3 regions of the Nocardiopsis mwathae genome follow, and region 3 is predicted to be linked to each of the others. Evidence: predicted binding sites of a transcription regulator. Region 3 holds the regulator's gene; each other region holds the start of a gene.

Region 1 (5,880 bases), 1.3 Mb from region 3:
GGCGATACGCCGGTGCAGGTTCCACCGCTGCATCGCCAGGGCGAGCATGAAGCCGCCCATGAACAGGAAGATGATGTCGTTGGCGTAGGGCGCCGCCACGTCCCTGATGTCGGCGCCGAGGAGGACGGGGAACAGCACGAGCGGCAGCAGCGCCGTGGCCGGGAGCGGGAGCGCCTCGGTGGCCCACCACACCGCCATGAGGGCGGCGATGCCCGCGGTGATCCGGCCCGGTGCGGACAGGGTGTCCGGAAGGGCGAGGAACAGCAGGAGGGCCAGCAGTGGACCCGCCACCAGGCCGACCACCTTCGCCGCCGGGAAGGCCGCCCCCTCCTGCTCGGGCTCCGGAGCGGAGGCGGGGGCACCGCTGCTGCCCGCGGGCGACGTCGACATCGTGGTGGCGCCTCCTTGCGCATCGGGTCCTCACCGACCGGAGACGGGGTCACGGATCCGGTCCGGCGCGGTGGGAGCCGGGCCGGTGCGGCACGCGCGTTCCCACACGGCTTCCCCTACGGCGCCCCCGTGATGCCGCGGGGCCCGGGAACACGCCGACTCCGCCTCCTCACATCGGAGCCTGCGGAATGTGGCGCAGAACACGCAAGCCATTGGCGGAAACTTCAGATTCCTCTGACATTCGCGCACGAAGAGTGTGGTATTGAACGCGCGGCGTACCGAGAGAATGGCCGGACCCGGTCATCTCCTGGGCCTTCCTTTAGGCTTCCGATGTGGGACCAGCGCATCCGGACCGGCGCACCGTCGTTCTCGGTGCCCTGGCGGTGGCCCTGACCGCGTGCAGCCGTCGGGGACATCCGCCCTACCCGGAACTCGTCCTGGCCACCGGCCCGCCCGGCGCGGTGTTCCGTGAGATCGGCGGCGCACTCGCCGACGAGTTGCACGCCGCGCTGCCCGAGACCGCGATCACCGTGCTGGCCACCAGCGCTTCCGCGGAGAACCTGCGGCTCCTCGACGACGAACGCGCCCACCTCGCCATCTCCAGCCTGGACGCGGCCACCAGCGACGCCCGTGACGTCACCGCCATCGCCCGCCTCTACGACAGCTACATGCACCTCATCGTGCGCGAGGACTCCGAGATCACCGCCTTCGGCGACCTGGCCGGCAGCCGGGTCTCCTTCGGCGCGGCCGGTTCCGGGACCGAATACACCATGCTGCGCCTGTCCGAACAGGCCGGCCTCGACGTGGACGACGTACGCCTGGACCAGGCGGCCTCCGCACGGGCGCTGGGGAAGGGCGACATCGACGCGATGTTCTCCCTGACCGGCATCCCCACCCCCGCCATCACCGACCTCCTCCGCCGCCACCCGCTGCGCTGCATCCCGCTGGACCGCCAGGCGGACCGGCTCGCCGACGCCTACCCGAGCGCGTACTACCCGGCCACCATCCCCGCCACGGCCTACCCGGGGCTGCCGCCGTGCCCGACCCTGTCGGTCCCCAACGTCCTGCTGGCCCGCCGCGACGTCCCCGCCGACGTGGTGCGGACGATCACCGACACCGTCTTCACGCAGGCCGACGCGATCGCCGCCCGACGCCCCGAAGCCGCCCAGATCAACGTCCGGACCGGCATCGCCACCGGCCCCATTCCCCTCCACCCGGGCGCCGCGGCCTGGTACCGCGACCAGAAGGTCTGACCCGCCCCGCCCTACCGCCACGCGTCCGGTGGGTCCCCGTCCGTGCGGCGGGGACCGTCCTCGTCGGCGGCATCCTCCTGCACCGGGGGCGCGAGCGGCAGCCGAACCACCACGTCCAGCCCGCGACCGGTCCGGTCCGGTCGCAGGAGGCCGGAGTCCAGGCGCAGTTCGCCGCCGGCTCCGCGGACCAGGTCGGCGCAGATGGCCAGGCCGAGCCCGGTGCCCTCGACGTTCTGGTGTTTGGCCGCGCGCCAGAAGCGGCGCAGGGCCTCGGCGCGCTCGGCCTCCGTCAGCCCGACGCCGTCGTCGGCCACGTGCAGTTCGACCACGGCCGGCGGATCCGAGGCGCCGTCGGTCCCGGCCGCACGCCCCGCGACCCGCAGCTCCACCCTCGTGCCTCCGGACAACCGCGTCGCGTTGCTCATCAACTCGTCGAGCACGCTGCCCAGCCCGCCGGGCGGCGCCATCAGCCGCAGTCCGTCCGGCGCCCGCGTCTCGACCGCGATTCCCCGCTGTTCACCGAGCACCCGCCAGCGCTCGGCATGGGCGTCGAGCACGGTGTCCAGCTCCACCGGTTCGGCTCCGCTGAGGCTCTCCATCCGCGTCATGGCCAGGAGGGAGTTCAGCATCCGGTGCATCGACATGGCCTCCTCCACCGCGTCCCGGTGCGCCGCGCGGGCGTCCGGGCCGCTCAGGAAGGGGGCCAGGTTCTCCACCGCCAGTCGCAGGCTCGCCAGCGGGTTGCGTAGCTGGTGGGAGGCGTCGGACACGAAGGCCCGCTGCCGTTCGACGGCCTTCTGCACCGCATCCACCATCGCGTTGAACGACCCCGCCAGTCGGCGCAGCTCCGGCGGCCCGCCCGCGGCATCCGCCCGCACCGACAGGTCCCCCTGGGCGACGGCGGCCGTGGCGTCGTCGAGCCGCTGCACCGGCCGCAGCACCCACCGCGACAGCGGCCAGGCGGCCGCGGCGAGCCCCGCCAGCGGCACCAGGCTCAGCAGCGACAGCCATGCCCAGTCGGCCAGGATCGCCGTGCGCAGCCGGTCGGTCGGCGACACCAGCACCACGACACCGGCGACTTCGGCATCACGGCCGATGGGTTCGGCCAGGACCAGTGGGTCGGACCGCCACGGCCACACCGCCGTGGGCGGTTCGGGGCGGAACCCGCCGAACGCCGGCGCCATCACCTGCCGCGCGCGGTCGTCGCCCAGCAGCCGGTCGGCATCCTCCGGGGGAGCCGACGCCGCCACGATCTCACCGGCCTGGTCGACCACGGCGACATCGGTTCCGTACAGCTCCGCGTACCGCTTCAGCTCGCTGTCCAACGCGTCGAGCCGCCCGGTGCGCATGGCGGTGTCGCCGAGCGAGGCGAACCGGCCGACGTCGCTGAGCCGGTCGACGTAGACCTCCTGGGTCGCCCTCTGTGCCATGACCGTCCCCAGCGGCAGGGACAGCGCCGCCACCAGCAGGAACGCCAGCGGCACCAGGATGACCAGCAGCCGTCGCAGCACCGGCTACGCCGAACCCGACGCAGGCACCAGGCGGTAGCCGACCCCGCGCACCGTCAGGATGCGCACGCCGCCGGTGAGTTTGGCGCGCAGGGCGGCGATGTGGGTGTCGAGGGTGCGGGAGGAGGACTCCCACGCCGACCCCCACACCTGGTCGAGGATGGCCTCGCGGCTCACGACCGCCGGGGCGCGCACAGCGAGCAGCGCGAGCAGGTCGAACTCCTTGCGGGTGAGGGAGAGCGAGGTGCCGGCGAGGTCGGCCTGGCGGGCGCCGACGTCCACGGTGAGGTCGCCCAGGCGCAGTGGCGGAGCATCGCCCCCGGCCCCGGCGCGGGCGCTGCGGGTGCGCCGCAGCACCGCGTCGATGCGGGCCAGGAGCTCGGCGATGCCGAAGGGCTTGACGACGTAGTCGTCGGCGCCGCTGCGGAGCCCTCGGACACGCTCGCGCTCCTCGGCGCGGGCGGTGACGGCGATGACCGCCGTCTGGGGGCGGTCGCGCAGGCGGCGGAGCACATCGATGCCGTCGGCGTCGGGAAGGCCGAGGTCGAGCAGGACGACGTCGGCCGCGGGGGCGCGCATCGCCGCCTCGGCGGTCGCCACCCGGGTGACGTCATAGGAAGCGTTGCGGAGCGCGGTGACCAAGCCGCGGGCCACCCGGTCGTCGTCCTCCACCACCAGAATGCGCATGATTGCTCATCGTAGAACGGGGCGGTCGGCGCCCCGGGGCCGACCGTCGGGCCGCAGCTCCCGCCAGAGTCGGACGGGTGCCGCGACCGGGCTCGGGGACCCGCCCGGACGGCCCGGTGAGCGGCACCGCCCTGTTCGTACGGCCGGGTCCCCGGGGCGTGTTCGGCGGATCGAATCCTCACTCCCGGCCCCGGACGGCCGCTCACCGACCGGACGGCATCCGCCGAACACGTCCTAATTCCACATGCGGCGCATCGTCCAGTCGGCGGTGGCGGTGTCGAGCGTGATGTCGGCGATCGTGGGCTCGCCGCGGTCCGATTCGGCGGCGACCCGCACCAGGCGGATGTCGGCATCGGGAGTCCCGGGAGCGGAGTTCCAGGTGCCGATGACGCGGCGGACCCGGAACATCCGGCCGCGCCAGGAGAAGAGGGCGGGGTGCCCGCCCGTGGACGATCTGACGTCGATCCGTTCGTTGTAGAGACTCACCAGGCCATTCTATCGAACACACGTTCGACGTGGAGGCAGGTCGACGGCGGAGTCCGGTGACTCTCACCCTAGGGGCGCGCAGGGGAGCGGATGGGTGGGCCACGCGGGACGTTCGCCCACGCGCCGGCATCGACCTGCGAGAACGCAAGAACGAGTCGATCATCACCGCTGCGCCCCCGGCGTGTCGGGCGGGTGGCCCGGTCCCACCGGACCGCCCGATGCGGCGAGACCGACCGGCCGGTCTACCTATCCTGGAAGTGGCTGGTCAGGACGATGGGGAGACGGGGCGACGCATGGGGAAGCCGCAGGACGGGCGCCCGGAGGACGGCGGAGGCCGCTCCGCCGCGAAGGAGCAGGGCGCGCGGCAGTCCCACCCCGACTCGGTCCCCGACCGCCTGCTGTCCGTCGCCACCCGACTGTTCGCCGAGCGCGGCTATGAGCGCACCTCCGTTCGGGAGATCGTCGAGGCGGCCGGGGTCACCAAGGGCGCGATGTACCACTACTACGCGTCCAAGGACGACCTGCTGTTCGCCGTCTACCAGCGGGTTCTCGCCATGCAGACGCGTCGGTTGGAGGAGTTGGCGGAAGCGGAGGGGCCGATCGAGGAGCGCCTGCGGGCGGCGGCGGCCGACGTCGTCCACACCACTGTGGAAAATCTGGAAGACACCGTCATCTTCCAGCGGTCGCTGCACATGCTCTCCCCGGAGCGGCAGAGCGAGGTACGCAAGGAGCGGCGCCGCTACCACGAGCGGTTCCGCGACATGATCGAGGAGGGGCGGCAGAGCGGCGCCTTCCGCACCGACATCCCGGCCGACATCGTCGTCACCCAGTACTTCGGCGCCGTCCACCACCTGGGCATGTGGTACCGCCCGGACGGCGAGCTCAGCGGCGCCGCCGTCGGCGCGCACTTCGCCGACCTGCTGCTGCAGAGCCTGCGGCCGTAGAGCGGCCGATTCGGTTCAGGGGCGCTCGTACCTGCGCAGCTCCTCGGCGAGAAGGTCGAGGAAAGCGTCGACCTGTGCGGGGTCGTACCCGGGCCGGGCACGCGTGGTGCCGAACTTGACCCGCTCCACCTGCGTCGGGGTGAGCAGGGCGCGCTCGGGCCGCCCGTTGATGAGCGCCTCCAGGGTGACCTCGGCGCTGTCCAGGAAGTCGTCGACCTCCTGCTCGTTGTAGCCGGTCGTCAGCCGGGTCGTGGAGAACTGCTTGCGGCGGACGTCCTGTGGTGTCATCCGCGGCGGCTCGGTCGGGGTGTCCGCGTACACGCTCGGTGTCCCGGGCGGCGGGTACGGGGAGCCCGGCGGGGACGGCGGCCTGGGCGCATGGGGCACGACGTGGGGCGACGGCGGCTGCGGGTACTGTCCGCCAGGAGTCGCCGCTGCGGCCGCACGGCTGCTCATCCCGCGGGCACGCAGGTCGGCGACGATGACGTCGAGGAAGTCGTCGACTTCGTCCTCGTTGTAGCCGGGACTCAGCCGGGTGCTGCGGAACCGGGAGCCCTCGACCTCCTCCGCCGTAATCGGCGGCCCGGTACGGGGGCCGCCCTCCAGCGCCAC
Region 2 (5,880 bases), 140 kb from region 3:
GCGATGCCGATCCACCGCTTCGGCAGCGAGGACCAGAAGAAGACCTGGCTGCCCCGGCTGTGCTCGGGCGAGGCGCTCGGCGCGTTCGGGCTGACCGAGCCCGGCGGCGGCTCGGATGCGGGGGCCACCCGCACCACCGCGCGCCTCGTCGACGGCGAGTGGGTGATCAACGGGACCAAGTCGTTCATCACCAACTCCGGCACCGACATCACCGCGCTGGTCACGGTCACGGCCATCACCGGGGAGCGCCCCGACGGCCGCCCGGAGATCTCCGCGATCCTGGTGCCGTCCGGCACCCCGGGCTTCTCCATCGGGCAGAAATACTCGAAGGTGGGCTGGAACGCCTCCGACACCAACGAGCTCGTGTTCGACGACTGCCGCGTGCCCGAGGCCAACCTGGTGGGCGAGCGCGGCCGCGGCTACGCCCAGTTCCTGCGCATCCTCGACGAGGGGCGCATCGCGATCGCCGCGCTGTCGGTGGGGCTGGCCCAGGGGTGCGTGGACGAGAGCGTGCGCTACGCCGCCGAGCGGGAGGCGTTCGGCCGGCACATCGGGGAGTACCAGGCCATCCAGTTCAAGATCGCCGACATGGAGGCCCGCGCACACACCGCACGCCTGGCCTACTACGACGCGGCGGCGCGGATGCTGGCCGGTGAGCCCTTCAAGAAGGAGGCCGCCATCGCCAAGCTGGTGGCGTCCAACGCGGCCATGGACAACGCGCGGGACGCCACCCAGATCTTCGGCGGCTACGGCTTCATGAACGAGTACCCGGTGGGCCGCTTCTACCGGGACGCCAAGATCCTGGAGATCGGCGAGGGCACCAGCGAGGTCCAGAAGATGCTCATCGCCCGCGAACTGGGGCTTCCGGCTTGACCGTGCGCCGGTGCGGCCCACCCGCCGCACCGGCCACCACCGCCGCCACCGGGGCGTGTCCGGTGGATCAGGTCCTAGGCGTGCGTGGCGCGGATCTTGGACTGCCCGTGCGGCAGCCGCTCCCAGTCCGACATGAACCGGGCCTTCAGCCCGTGCTTCTCCGCCAGAGCGGTCAGGGTCCCGGTCCGGTAGTAGAAGTCCTCGCGCAGGACGTGGTGCTCCTTGCCCTCGGTGCGGTCGAAGGTGAAGTCGAACCACCCGTCGGCGGCCAGGATCCGCCCCACGTGCGCCAGGCACTCGTCGATCACCTCCAGCGGCGAGTGCGAGAACACGCTGTGGGCGTGTACGACCCGGAAGTGGGCGTCGGGCAGGAACGCGAAGCGGAGGTCGCGCACGGGCGCCAGGTGCGGCAACTTGGCCTGCAGCCCCTGGCGGGCCAGGGTCTCCTCGGCGGCGATGAGGATGTCGGGCGAGATGTCGATACCGTAGTAGTTGCCGGGGTCGAGGTAGTCGATGAACCGCCACCCCGCGCGCAGGTTCCCGCACCCGATGTCGAGCATCCGGTCCGGGGGCTTCAGGCCGTGGGAGACGAGGTAGTCGAACTGCATCTGCCCGAGCGCCAGCCAGCGCTCGTGGGTCGTGGATCCGACCGCGGCCTCCGGGCCGTCGGCGATGTCGTGCCTCATCACGGCCCGGTAGTAGGAGATGTGGTCGGGATGGCGCAACCGCAGCCACGTGTCGCGCCCGGCGCGCTTGAGGTAGCCCGGAATCCTGCCGGGGTTGCGCAGTGCGTAGCCCACCTTGTGACTCAACGCCGAGCGATCGGCGGCCACCTTCTTCCACTGCATGGCGATGGCGTCCTTCCGGTCACGGCACTCCGGTCATGGCACGACCGGTGACCCCCCATCCTGGGCCACCGGCGCAAGACCCGGTAACCGCAGCTCCGGACCTCATCAGCGTTTTCACCGGCCTTGAAGAGGTGCATGCACGGGGCGCCCCCGCGCCGGGGCGGCGTTACCCGCCGTAGACCGGTTCCGGGGCCTGCGCGCCGTCGAGCAGGGCCCGGACGGCCGGTGCGATGTCCGCGGGGGTCCACCGCGTGCCGCGGTCGACCGTCGGGCCGTGGCGGTACCCCTCCATGACGGTGATGCGGCCACCGACGGCCTCGAAGACGCCGCCGGTGACGTCCGCCGAGTCCGCCGACCCCAGCCAGACGACCAGGGGCGAGACGTGCGCCGGGTCCATGCGGTCGAAGCCGCCGTCCTCCGGAGCCGCCATGGTCTCGGCGAAGAGCCGCTCGGTCATGCGGGTGCGGGCGGCCGGTGCGATGGCGTTGGCGCGCACCCCGTAGCTGGCGAGCTCGGCCGCCGCCACCAGGGTCAGGGCCGCGATCCCGGCCTTGGCGGCCGCGTAGTTGGCCTGCCCGACACTGCCCAGGAGCCCGGCTCCCGAGGTCGTGTTGACGACGGACGCGGCCACGGAACGCCCCGCCTTCTTCTCGCTCCGCCAGTGGGCGGCGGCGTGCCTGAGCGGAAGGAAGTGGCCGGCCAGGTGGACCCGGACGACGGAGTCCCAGTCGTCCTCGGTCATGTTGACCAGCATCCGGTCGCGGAGGAAGCCCGCGTTGTTGACCAGCACGTCGAGCCTCCCGAACGCGTCGAGTGCGGCGCGCACGACCTCGGCCGCTCCCCGGTCCGCGGCGATGTCGCTCACCACTGCGACGGCTTCGCCGCCCAGGGCACGGATCTCCGCCGCCACGTCCTCGGCCGCCTGCCGCGAACCGCCGGTGCCGTCGCGTTCCACACCGAGGTCGTTGACCACGACCTTGGCTCCCTGACACGCGAACTCCAGGGCATGGGCCCGGCCGAGCCCGCGCCCGGCACCGGTGACGATGACGACCCTGTCCTCGCAGATCATGCGCTCTCCTCCCGCCATGGGTTCTCCTTCCGTCATGCGTCGTCCTCCCGCCATGCGTCGTCCCGCCGATCCGGCGGGGCACCCCCCGCGGTCGCCGTCGCCGCCGCGTCGAGGTAGGCGGGGCGCTCGCCTCCGCCGTGCAGCGGAAGTGCGGCCCCGCTCACGTAGGCGGCGGCCGGGGAGGCCAGGAAGACACAGGCGGCGCCGACGTCGGCGGGGTCGGCCAACCGTCCCAGCGGCACGGTCCGGGCCACGGCGGCGGCACCCGACGCGTCGCCGTAGTGCGCTGCGGCCGCCTCGGTGCGGACCATGCCGACGCGCACCGCGTTCACCCGCACCTTGGGCGCCCACTCCACGGCGAGCGAGACCGTCAGGTTCTCCAGGCCCGCCTTTGCCGCGGCGTAGGCGGCCGTTCCCGGGGACGGGCGGTGCCCGCTGACGCTGCCGATCATGATGATCGACCCGCCCCGGGGACGACGCTGTAGGACGCGGTTGGCGGCGCGGGACACGATCAGCGGGGCGATGAGGTTGAGCTCGATCACCTTGGCGTGCCGCCGCACATCGCTCTCGCCCACCGGCAGGTAGGGGGTACCGCCCGCGTTGTTGACGAGGACGTCGAGGTCGGGGATCCCGCCGATGAAGTCCTCGACGGCGTCGGCGTCGCGGACGTCGACGCGCTCGAAGCGCACACCCTCCGGCAGGGATTCCGGTTCCCTGCGGGCGCAGGCGACGACCTCGGCCCCCGCGGCGCGGAACGCGGCGGTGATGCCGAGTCCCACCCCGCGCGCACCACCGGTGACCACGACCGTCATCCCGCTGAGGCCGTCGGTGTCCGTCACGGTCCGCCTCCCGCCGCTCGCTCCCGCCCGGCACGGCTCCCGATTCATGTGGCCCGGTCGGGCCTCTGGATGGGGCTGTGGACGGCTGCTACGGTCTTAGTTCTAACAAACGTTTGGTGGAAGGGTAATGCCATGGCGGTCTCCACCACCATCCACCCTTCGGGAGTCTCCGAGGTCGTGGTCGACACTCCCCCGGTCAACGCCCTCTCCGTACGGGACTGGCACGACCTGGCCGACGCGGTCCGCCACTGCGGACGCGACCCCGCCGTCGGCGCCGTGGTCCTGCGCGCGAAGGGCCCCGGCTTCAACGCCGGCGTCGACATCAAGGAGATCCGGCGGAGCACCGGCCACGGTGCCCTGCTCGGCGCCAACCGCGGCTGCTACGCCGCCTTCGCCGCGGTCTACGACTGCGAGATCCCCGTCGTCGCCGCCGTCCACGGGTTCTGCCTGGGCGGCGGCGTGGGCCTGGCCGGAAACGCCGACATCGTCATCGCCGCCGAGGACGCCTATTTCGGCCTCCCGGAGGTCGACCGGGGCGCGCTGGGCGCCGCCACCCACCTCGCGCGCCTGGTGCCGCAGCACCTGGTGCGCGCCATGGTCTACACGTGCCGCACCGTGTCCGCCGCCGAGCTGCACGCGCACGGCTCGGTGCTGACGGTGGTACCGACCACCGGGCTGCGCGCCGAGGCCCTGGCCGTGGCCGACGAGATCGCCCAGAAGGATCCACAGGTCATCCGGCGGGCGAAGGAGGCGCTGAACGGAATCGATCCGGTGGACGTCAAGCGCGGGTACCGATTCGAGCAGGGGTTCACCTACGAGCTCACCCTGACCGGCGCGGGCGGCGCCCACCGCGACAGGTTCGCCGCCGGCGCCGTGGAGACCGCCGTGCCAGGGGCGACGGCCGAGGCAGAGCCCCCCGGCCCGACCCCGGAGGACCACCCCCGGTGAGCGCGGCGGACACGCCACCGGCCCCTCCGGGTGGCCGCGGCAAGGTCATGTCTCCCGACGAGGTGGCCGCCCGGCTCACCGACGGCATGACGATCGGCATCGGCGGCTGGGGCTCGCGGCGCAAACCGATGGCCCTGGTCCGGGCGATCTGCCGCACCCCCCTCCGCGACCTCACCGTCGTCTCCTGCGGCGGCCCGGACATCGGCCTGCTGTGCGCCTACGGCAAGGTGCGGCGCGTCGTCGCCCCTTTCGTCACCCTCGACTCGATCCCGCTGGACCCGTGGTTCCGCGCGGCCCGGCAGAGCGGGGACGGCGCCACGAGCATCGAGTTCACCGAGTACGACGAGGGCATGTTCATGTTCGGGCTCCTCGCGGCGGCCTACCGGCTGCCGTTCCTCCCCACGCCGGCCGGAACGGCCACCGACATCCTGCGGGTCAACCCCGGCCTGCGGACCATCCGCTCCCCCTACCGGACGGCAGGCGCCGAAGGAGGGGAGTTCGTCGCCATGCCCCCGCTGCCCCTGGACGCCGCGCTCGTCCACATGAACCGGGCCGACGTGCGCGGCAACGGCCAGTATCTCGGCCCCGACCCCTACCTCGACGACCTGTTCGCGAAGGCGGCCGACCGCTGCTACATGTCGTGCGAACGCCTCGTCCCGTCCTTCGACGGTCCGGTGCAGTCGCTGCTGGTCAGCCGCATGTTCGTGAACGGCGTGGCGGAGACCCCCCGCGGCGCGCACTTCACCTCCTGCGAACCCGACTACGGGCGCGACGAGGTCTTCCAGCGGCGGTACGCCGCGGCGGCCGGCGACCCCGCGGGGTGGCAGCGCTTCCGAAACCGCTACCTGGACGCGGACGAGCCCACCTACCAGCGGGAAGTGAAGCGCACGTGACCCCTTCCCTCCCCCCTGCCGCGGTTCCGCCCCCGTCCCCGCCCACCCCCTCACCCTCACGCGCGGAGATGTGCGCCGTCGCCTGCGCCGACGCCTGGCGCGGCGACGGCGAGACACTGGCCGCCGCCATGGGGACCTGCGCGATCCTCGGCTCCCGGCTGGCCCGGCTCACCTTCGCCCCCGGCCTGCTCACCACCGACGGCGGCGCGCTACTCACCCGCGGACCGCTGCCGCTGAACCGTCCCGCCGCCACCGCCTCCCACACGGCCGAGGGATGGCTCCCCTTCCGCGACCACCTGTGGCTGGTCCTGCACGGGCGCCGCCACGTCATGATGGGCGCGGCCCAGCTCGACCGGCACGGCCGCAGCAACATCTCCCGCATCGGCGACCGGGACCGGCCGGCCGCCCAG
Region 3 (5,880 bases):
CTGCCCCGGGTGCGGCGCCCCGGCCAAGCGCGACACCGACACCATGGACACCTTCGTCGACTCGTCCTGGTACTTCCTGCGCTACTGCTCGCCCAACCTGGACACCGCCCCGTTCGACCGCGAACTCGTCGACCGGTGGGGGCCGGTGGACAACTACATCGGAGGCAAGGAGCACGCCACGCTCCACCTGCTCTACGCGCGCTTCTTCACCAAGGCGCTCTACGACATGGGGCTGGTCGGCTTCACCGAGCCGTTCAAGCGGCTGCTCAACCAGGGCCAGGTCATCAACCAGGGCAAGGCGATGTCGAAGTCCCTGGGCAACGGCGTCGACCTGGGCCAGGAGATCGACAACTACGGTGTCGACGCCGTCCGGCTCACCATGCTGTTCGCCGGCCCGCCCGAGGACGACGTGGACTGGGCCGACGTCTCACCGGGCGCGTCGCTGAAGTTCCTGAACCGCGCGTTCCGCGTCATGGCGCAGGCCGGCGCCGCCTCCGAGCCGGGGACCGAACCGGCCACAGGAGACCTCGCCCTGCGCAAGGCCACCCACCAGACCATCGACAAGGTCACCGCGGCGATCGAGGCCCAGCGCTTCAACGTCGCCATCGCCCGGGTCATGGAGCTGGTGACGGCCGCGCGCAAGGCCATCGACTCCGGCCCCGGCGCCGCCGACCCCGCGGTCCGCGAGGCCGCCGAGGTCATCGCGGTCACCCTCTCGCTGTTCGCCCCCTACGTCGCCGAGGAGGGCTGGGAGCGGCTGGGCCACAGCGGCACGGTCGCCGTGGGCAACTGGCGGGCCGCCGACCCCGCCCTGCTGGTGCAGGACGCGGTGACCTGCGTCGTGCAGGTGGCCAGCAAGGTCCGCGATAAGCTGCAGGTCGCCCCGGACATCTCCGAGGAGGAGCTGGAGCGCCTCGCGTTCGCCTCGGAGAAGGTGCAGGGCTTCATCGGCGGCAAGGAGATCCGCAAGGTCGTGGTCCGGGCACCCAAGCTCGTCAACATCGTCGTGGGCTGACACCGAGGTGGAGCCGAACCCCCAGCAGCCGCAGCGGACGGGCGCCACGGCCGGTCCCTCGGGCGCGGCCGCCTTCCTGAGCACGCCCAGAGCCAGGCGGGCGCTCGCCATGGCCGCCGCCGTGGCCGTCCTCTCCGGGAGTGCGATCACGGCGGGGCTGTGGTGGGGCAAGGACGGACCGGCCCTGGGGGCCGGCCCCGACGACGCCGTCACGACCGCGCCGGAGTGCTCCGTCGTCGAGGCCGGCACCGTGGCCGAGCTGCTGCCCTCCGGGCGGCCGGAGGCCGACGAGCACGGGCCGCTGATGGACGCCGAGGGGACCACGTGCGTGTGGACGTCGGTGGACGCCGACGGTGTACCGCCCCGCGTCCTGGCCGTCGACTTCGAGGCGCGGTTCACCGACCGGGCGGGCGACGTCACCGGCGCGTCCGCGGCCGCCCGGGCGCTGCAGGGCTTCGCCCCGGTCGCCGACCTGGAGGGCGCGGCGCCGCTGCCCCGGCTCGGCGCCGACGCACTGGTCTGGCCCGGCGCCGACGACGGAACGGCCGAGCTGGTGTTCCGCAGCGACAACCTGCTGGTCCGGGTCTCCTACGGGGGTGCCGAGGACAGCGGGGGCGCACCGCTCTCCTTCGCTGCGGCGCGGGACGGCGCCGTCGCCGTCGCCGAGCAGGTCGCCGACGCCCTGTAGGTCGTCGGCCGACCGAGGCGGACCGGTCGGAGGCGGCCATGTCGGACGCTCCGGTCCGCGTCCGGTCTGGGGCGGAATGCCTAGTACCGTGGGCTCCCGGAACGACGAGACGCGTCGGCGCGACCACACGGAGGCGTCCATGGCCCAGCCACCTTCCGGTGGCCCCGAAAGAGGACCGGCCGGACCGAGGGGCGGGCCGCCGATCGATCCGTCCGCCGCCGGGGGAGCGGCGGCCCCGGGACACCTCTCCGGCCCCACCCCGCCGCCGTCCGGGCCGACGGCGCCGCACGGGCCGACGCCGGGGTACATGCCGCCGGTGGAGTCGGCGCCCAAGCAGCGGCGGGGCTGCGCCATCGCCATGATCGCAGGCCTGTCGCTCGCGGTCATCGCCCTGCTGGGCGGCGGGGTGTGGACGGTCATCGTGCTCACCGGCGCCGGGGGCGACTACGAGACCGCGCCGAAGTGCACGATCGCCAGGGGCGAGGCCCTGAACCGGCTGGTGCCCGACCGCACGACCGAGGTCGACCAGCGGATCAAGGACCTGGAGGGCACCGGGCGCGAGGGCCAGGAGTGCCGCTGGGCCACCGCGGAGGACGGCGCGGCCGTTCCGGCCGCGGCCCGCCTGGTCCTCGTGGCCAACGGGGGTGACGCACAGCGCGACGCCGAGGCGCAGGCCGCGGCGGCCCTGCGCGAGGCGCGCAGCGACCACGAGTCGAGCGAGCTCGCCGACCTCGGAGACGAGGCCTACACCTGGGCGGACTCCCACGGCGATTACGCGTGGGGCTGCGTGGGCGTGCGGATCTCCAACCTTTACACCGAGACCTGCTACACGGCCGCGGCCGACTTCAACGCCGACGAGTCGATCTCCGAGGAGGAGGCCCTGGCCGGCGCCGAGGAGCTCGCCCGCGAGGTCGTCCAGGCGATCCTGGACGGCCCGGAGTAGGCACGGGGCGGCCGAGGGCGGGCCGCCCGCCGTCCTAGAGCACCCCGTCGAGGAATTCCCGCAGCGCCGGTTCGACCTCCGGTGCGAACGCGCGGTCGGCATCGAGGGCCGACACGCCTGGGGCGTCGTCGTAGACACGGAGGATGTGGTCGGCGTCGGGGAGGTCCACCCTGCGCGCGTCGGCCTGGCCGGAGAGCCCGTCCATGAGGCGGTCCACATCGCTCTCGGAGATCTGGGCGTCGGCCGTGCCCCACAGCACCAGGGTGCTCGTCTCCGCGGGCAGCTCACGGGCCAGCTCGGCCGGGTCCATGCTGTCGATCGTCCGGAGGAACGGGGCGTTGCCGGGGTTGAGGACGGCGCCGAGCGGTGGTTCGACCTGTTCGGACAGGGGCTCGTCCGCCCGGATCCGGGCGATGCCCTGGCGGAGTTCGGAGAGCATGTCGGTGGCGCCCTCCGCGGTGATCCGCCGGGCCGACTCGGCCGAGCGTACCTGCTCGGTGATCTGGCGGTCGAGGGTGTCGAGGTAGCGGTCGCCCATGGGGGCGGCCAGGACCAGGCCCGCGGGCGGGTGCTCGGCGACCACGTCCGGTGAGCGCAGCGCGAAGAGAGCGCCCTCGCTGTGCCCCACGACGACCACCCGCTCGGGGTCCACCTCCGGCCGGCCGAGGAGCTCGGCGTAGGCGTCGGCCATCTGGCGCTCGAAGACCTCGTAGGGGACGGGGTCGTCGGTGTCACGGTCGCCGAGGCCGGTGCGGCCGCTGCCGAGCTTGTCGTAGCGCAGCGAGGCGACACCGGCGTCGGCCAGGATCCGGGCGAGGTTCAGGTTGGTGTCGGCGCTCGCGCGCAGCTCGCTGTTGCCGTCGCGGTCGGTGGGGCCGCTCCCGGAGATGATGAGTGCGCCCGGGACCGGGGCGTCGGCGGCCGTCTCGGGCAGGGCGAGGGTGCCGTACACGGTGTCGGGGCCGCTGTCGAAGCTCACCTCGCGCTCGACCGGATCGGAGCCGGGGGGGTCGGGCTCGGCCGGGTGGTCGGGGCCGACGCCGCACCCGGTGGCGAGAAGCAGCGCCACCGCCCCTCCGGCTGCGGCCCGGAGGGGCGCCCGGAGGGAGCGAGGGGGTGAAGACGGAGGAGGTGAAGACGGAGCAGGCATGGTCCTACCGTAGGGGGCGCGGCGCGGCGGAGTGCGCGAGCGGCGGGGGAGGGGGAATTCCGCCGTTCTTCGCGTCCGAGTCCATTTCGATATATTGCGGTTCGGAAACGCCGGCCGTCGAATGCGATCCAGAGTGCCGCGGGGATGCGGACCGGCCGGAATCGCGACGGGCCCGCGGTCTCACACGGAGATCACGGGCCCGTCGGCCGAAACGATGCGGCGTCGTTATCCCGGAGGGTCACACCCGCCGCATGACGGCGACGACCTTACCGAGAATGGTCGCGCTGTCACCGTCGATGGGCTCGTAGGCGTCGTTGCGGGGGAGCAGCAGCACGCGGTCGCCCTCCCGCTTGAACACCTTCACCGTGGCTTCGTCGTCGAGCAGCGCGGCGACGATGTCGCCGTTGTTCGCGTCGGGCTGCTGGCGGACGACGACCAGGTCGCCGTCGGTGATGGCGGCGTCGACCATCGAGTCGCCGACGACGTTGAGCATGAACAGCCGGCCCTCACCGACGATCTGCTTGGGCAGGGTCAGGACGTCCTCGATGGACTCCTCGGCCAGGATCGGACCGCCGGCCGCGATGCGGCCGACCACCGGGACGTCGGTCGCGCGGGAGTAGTCGGCCCGGGGGTCGTTCTCCAGTTCATCCCAGGAACGGATCGGCGGTTGCCCTGGAATGCGAATTTCCACCGCCCTTGGGCGATTTTGGTCCCGATAAAGATAGCCTTTACGTTGCAACACCTTCAGTTGGTGCGCGACACTGGACGGGCTCGACAGGCCCACCGCATCGCCGATTTCCCGGATGGACGGTGGGTACCCGCGCTGCCGTACATAGCGGTGGATGCAGTTCAGAACACTCTGCTGGCGGGCCGTGAGCTTCGGCATGGCATCGGTCTGGCCCATGGATTCGTCGGTCTCCGCGGTCGTCGCGGGGGAGCCGGTGGACCAGAGTGCGGTGACGCTTCTCCCGCCCGCCTGAGGTTCGTGCGTTCCGTGGTTGTCCTCCGGCACGGCCGGCCTCCTCGGCGGTCGGTGTTCTGCGTGGGATGTCGGTGTGTTCGTGTCGATCGGCCGACCGCCTCACCGGCGGTGTCACCACCGCCCGCATGCGGGTGCCGCGGCGCGGATGCCCCGGCGGTTGCGCCGATCGAGCATGTCCAACGTTACTGCGTGTGCAGTGCCATATCAAACAAACGTTCGAGATGGTGATGAAAAAATCGCCCGGATGCGATATTAGTCGAACAGCTGTTCTAGCGAACTGGCATTCGAAGGTGATGATCGTGTTCGCACCCCACCCCGTCCCTCCGGCCCCACCCCGCCGGCTTCCCCCTCCCGCGCCGCGCCGGAAGGCTCCCGTGCTCTTCGACTGGGCGGTGGAGATCCCCGAGTGGGCCCACGCCCCCGGTCCGCGCGGCCGTGCCGTGCCGGCCGCCCCGGCGCGTGCTCCCCTCCGAGGGCCCGTCGCCGCCGTTTCCCGCGCGGCCCCGTCCGCCTCCGCCGCCGTTTCCCGCGCGGCCCCGTCCGCCTCCGCCGCCGCCTCCTCCGGCCGTGCGCGCGCTGCGGCGTGCCCCGCCGCGGTGCGACTCACCCGGCGCGGCCGTGTGGTCCTCGTCTCCGCCGCGTCCGCCGTCGCCGTCGCCGGGCTTTCGATGCTCTTCGTGACCTCCGCCGCTGTCGGGGCTGCGGCGTCCGGGGGGCAGCCCGCGGCGCCCCTGCCCGACGGCGCGCCCGCGACGGTGGTCGTGCGGGATGGCGATACGCTGTGGGGGATCGCGCAGCGGGTCCGGCCCGGCGACGACCCCCGCCCGGCGGTGCACGAGATCGTCGAGCTGAACGACCTGCCCGATCCCGATCTCACTCCCGGTCAGGTGCTCCGGCTGCCCGACCACTGACACTCCCGTGCCTGTGGCGTGCCCGTGTCCGCCCCCGCGGCGCCGGGTGCGCCTTTTCGGTGTGCCCGGATCCCGGCGCGGCCTGCCCCGGCGTCCGATCGGCCGCCGCACCGTTCCGTGACTTGCGCGCGGCAGGCGACCCCCGTAGGTTGACCACAACATCTAGTGCTCGCACGGAACAAGCAGACTAG

What was found. Region 3 encodes LexA, which represses DNA repair genes until DNA is damaged. Its sites were predicted from a motif close to TCGAACANNTGTTCGA; they were not measured.
Region 1: a site for LexA is predicted at 4,337-4,352, ahead of HNR23_RS20035 (DUF6504 family protein). Genes of this name have one in related genera too.
Region 2: a site for LexA is predicted at 3,731-3,746, ahead of HNR23_RS13605 (enoyl-CoA hydratase family protein). Genes of this name have one in related genera too.

Annotation. Positions count from the first base shown of each region.
Region 1 covers NZ_JACHDS010000001.1:4,577,423-4,583,302, reverse strand. The annotation lists gene HNR23_RS20055 (SLC13 family permease) at 1-390, opposite strand, end outside; gene HNR23_RS20050 (TAXI family TRAP transporter solute-binding subunit) at 723-1,643, shown strand; gene HNR23_RS20045 (ATP-binding protein) at 1,655-3,154, opposite strand; gene HNR23_RS20040 (response regulator transcription factor) at 3,158-3,838, opposite strand; gene HNR23_RS20035 (DUF6504 family protein) at 4,073-4,324, opposite strand; gene HNR23_RS20030 (TetR/AcrR family transcriptional regulator) at 4,618-5,268, shown strand; gene HNR23_RS20025 (DivIVA domain-containing protein) at 5,284-5,880, opposite strand, start outside.
Region 2 covers NZ_JACHDS010000001.1:3,147,286-3,153,165, forward strand. The annotation lists gene HNR23_RS13585 (acyl-CoA dehydrogenase family protein) at 1-873, shown strand, start outside; gene HNR23_RS13590 (class I SAM-dependent methyltransferase) at 948-1,721, opposite strand; gene HNR23_RS13595 (SDR family oxidoreductase) at 1,888-2,790, opposite strand; gene HNR23_RS13600 (SDR family oxidoreductase) at 2,823-3,629, opposite strand; gene HNR23_RS13605 (enoyl-CoA hydratase family protein) at 3,762-4,577, shown strand; gene HNR23_RS13610 (CoA transferase subunit A) at 4,625-5,470, shown strand; gene HNR23_RS13615 (CoA-transferase subunit beta) at 5,539-5,880, shown strand, end outside.
Region 3 covers NZ_JACHDS010000001.1:3,291,551-3,297,430, reverse strand. The annotation lists gene leuS (leucine--tRNA ligase) at 1-1,015, shown strand, start outside; gene HNR23_RS14210 (hypothetical protein) at 1,023-1,703, shown strand; gene HNR23_RS14205 (hypothetical protein) at 1,843-2,646, shown strand; gene HNR23_RS14200 (alpha/beta hydrolase family protein) at 2,681-3,796, opposite strand; gene lexA (transcriptional repressor LexA) at 4,035-4,700, opposite strand; gene HNR23_RS27510 (LysM peptidoglycan-binding domain-containing protein) at 5,153-5,689, shown strand.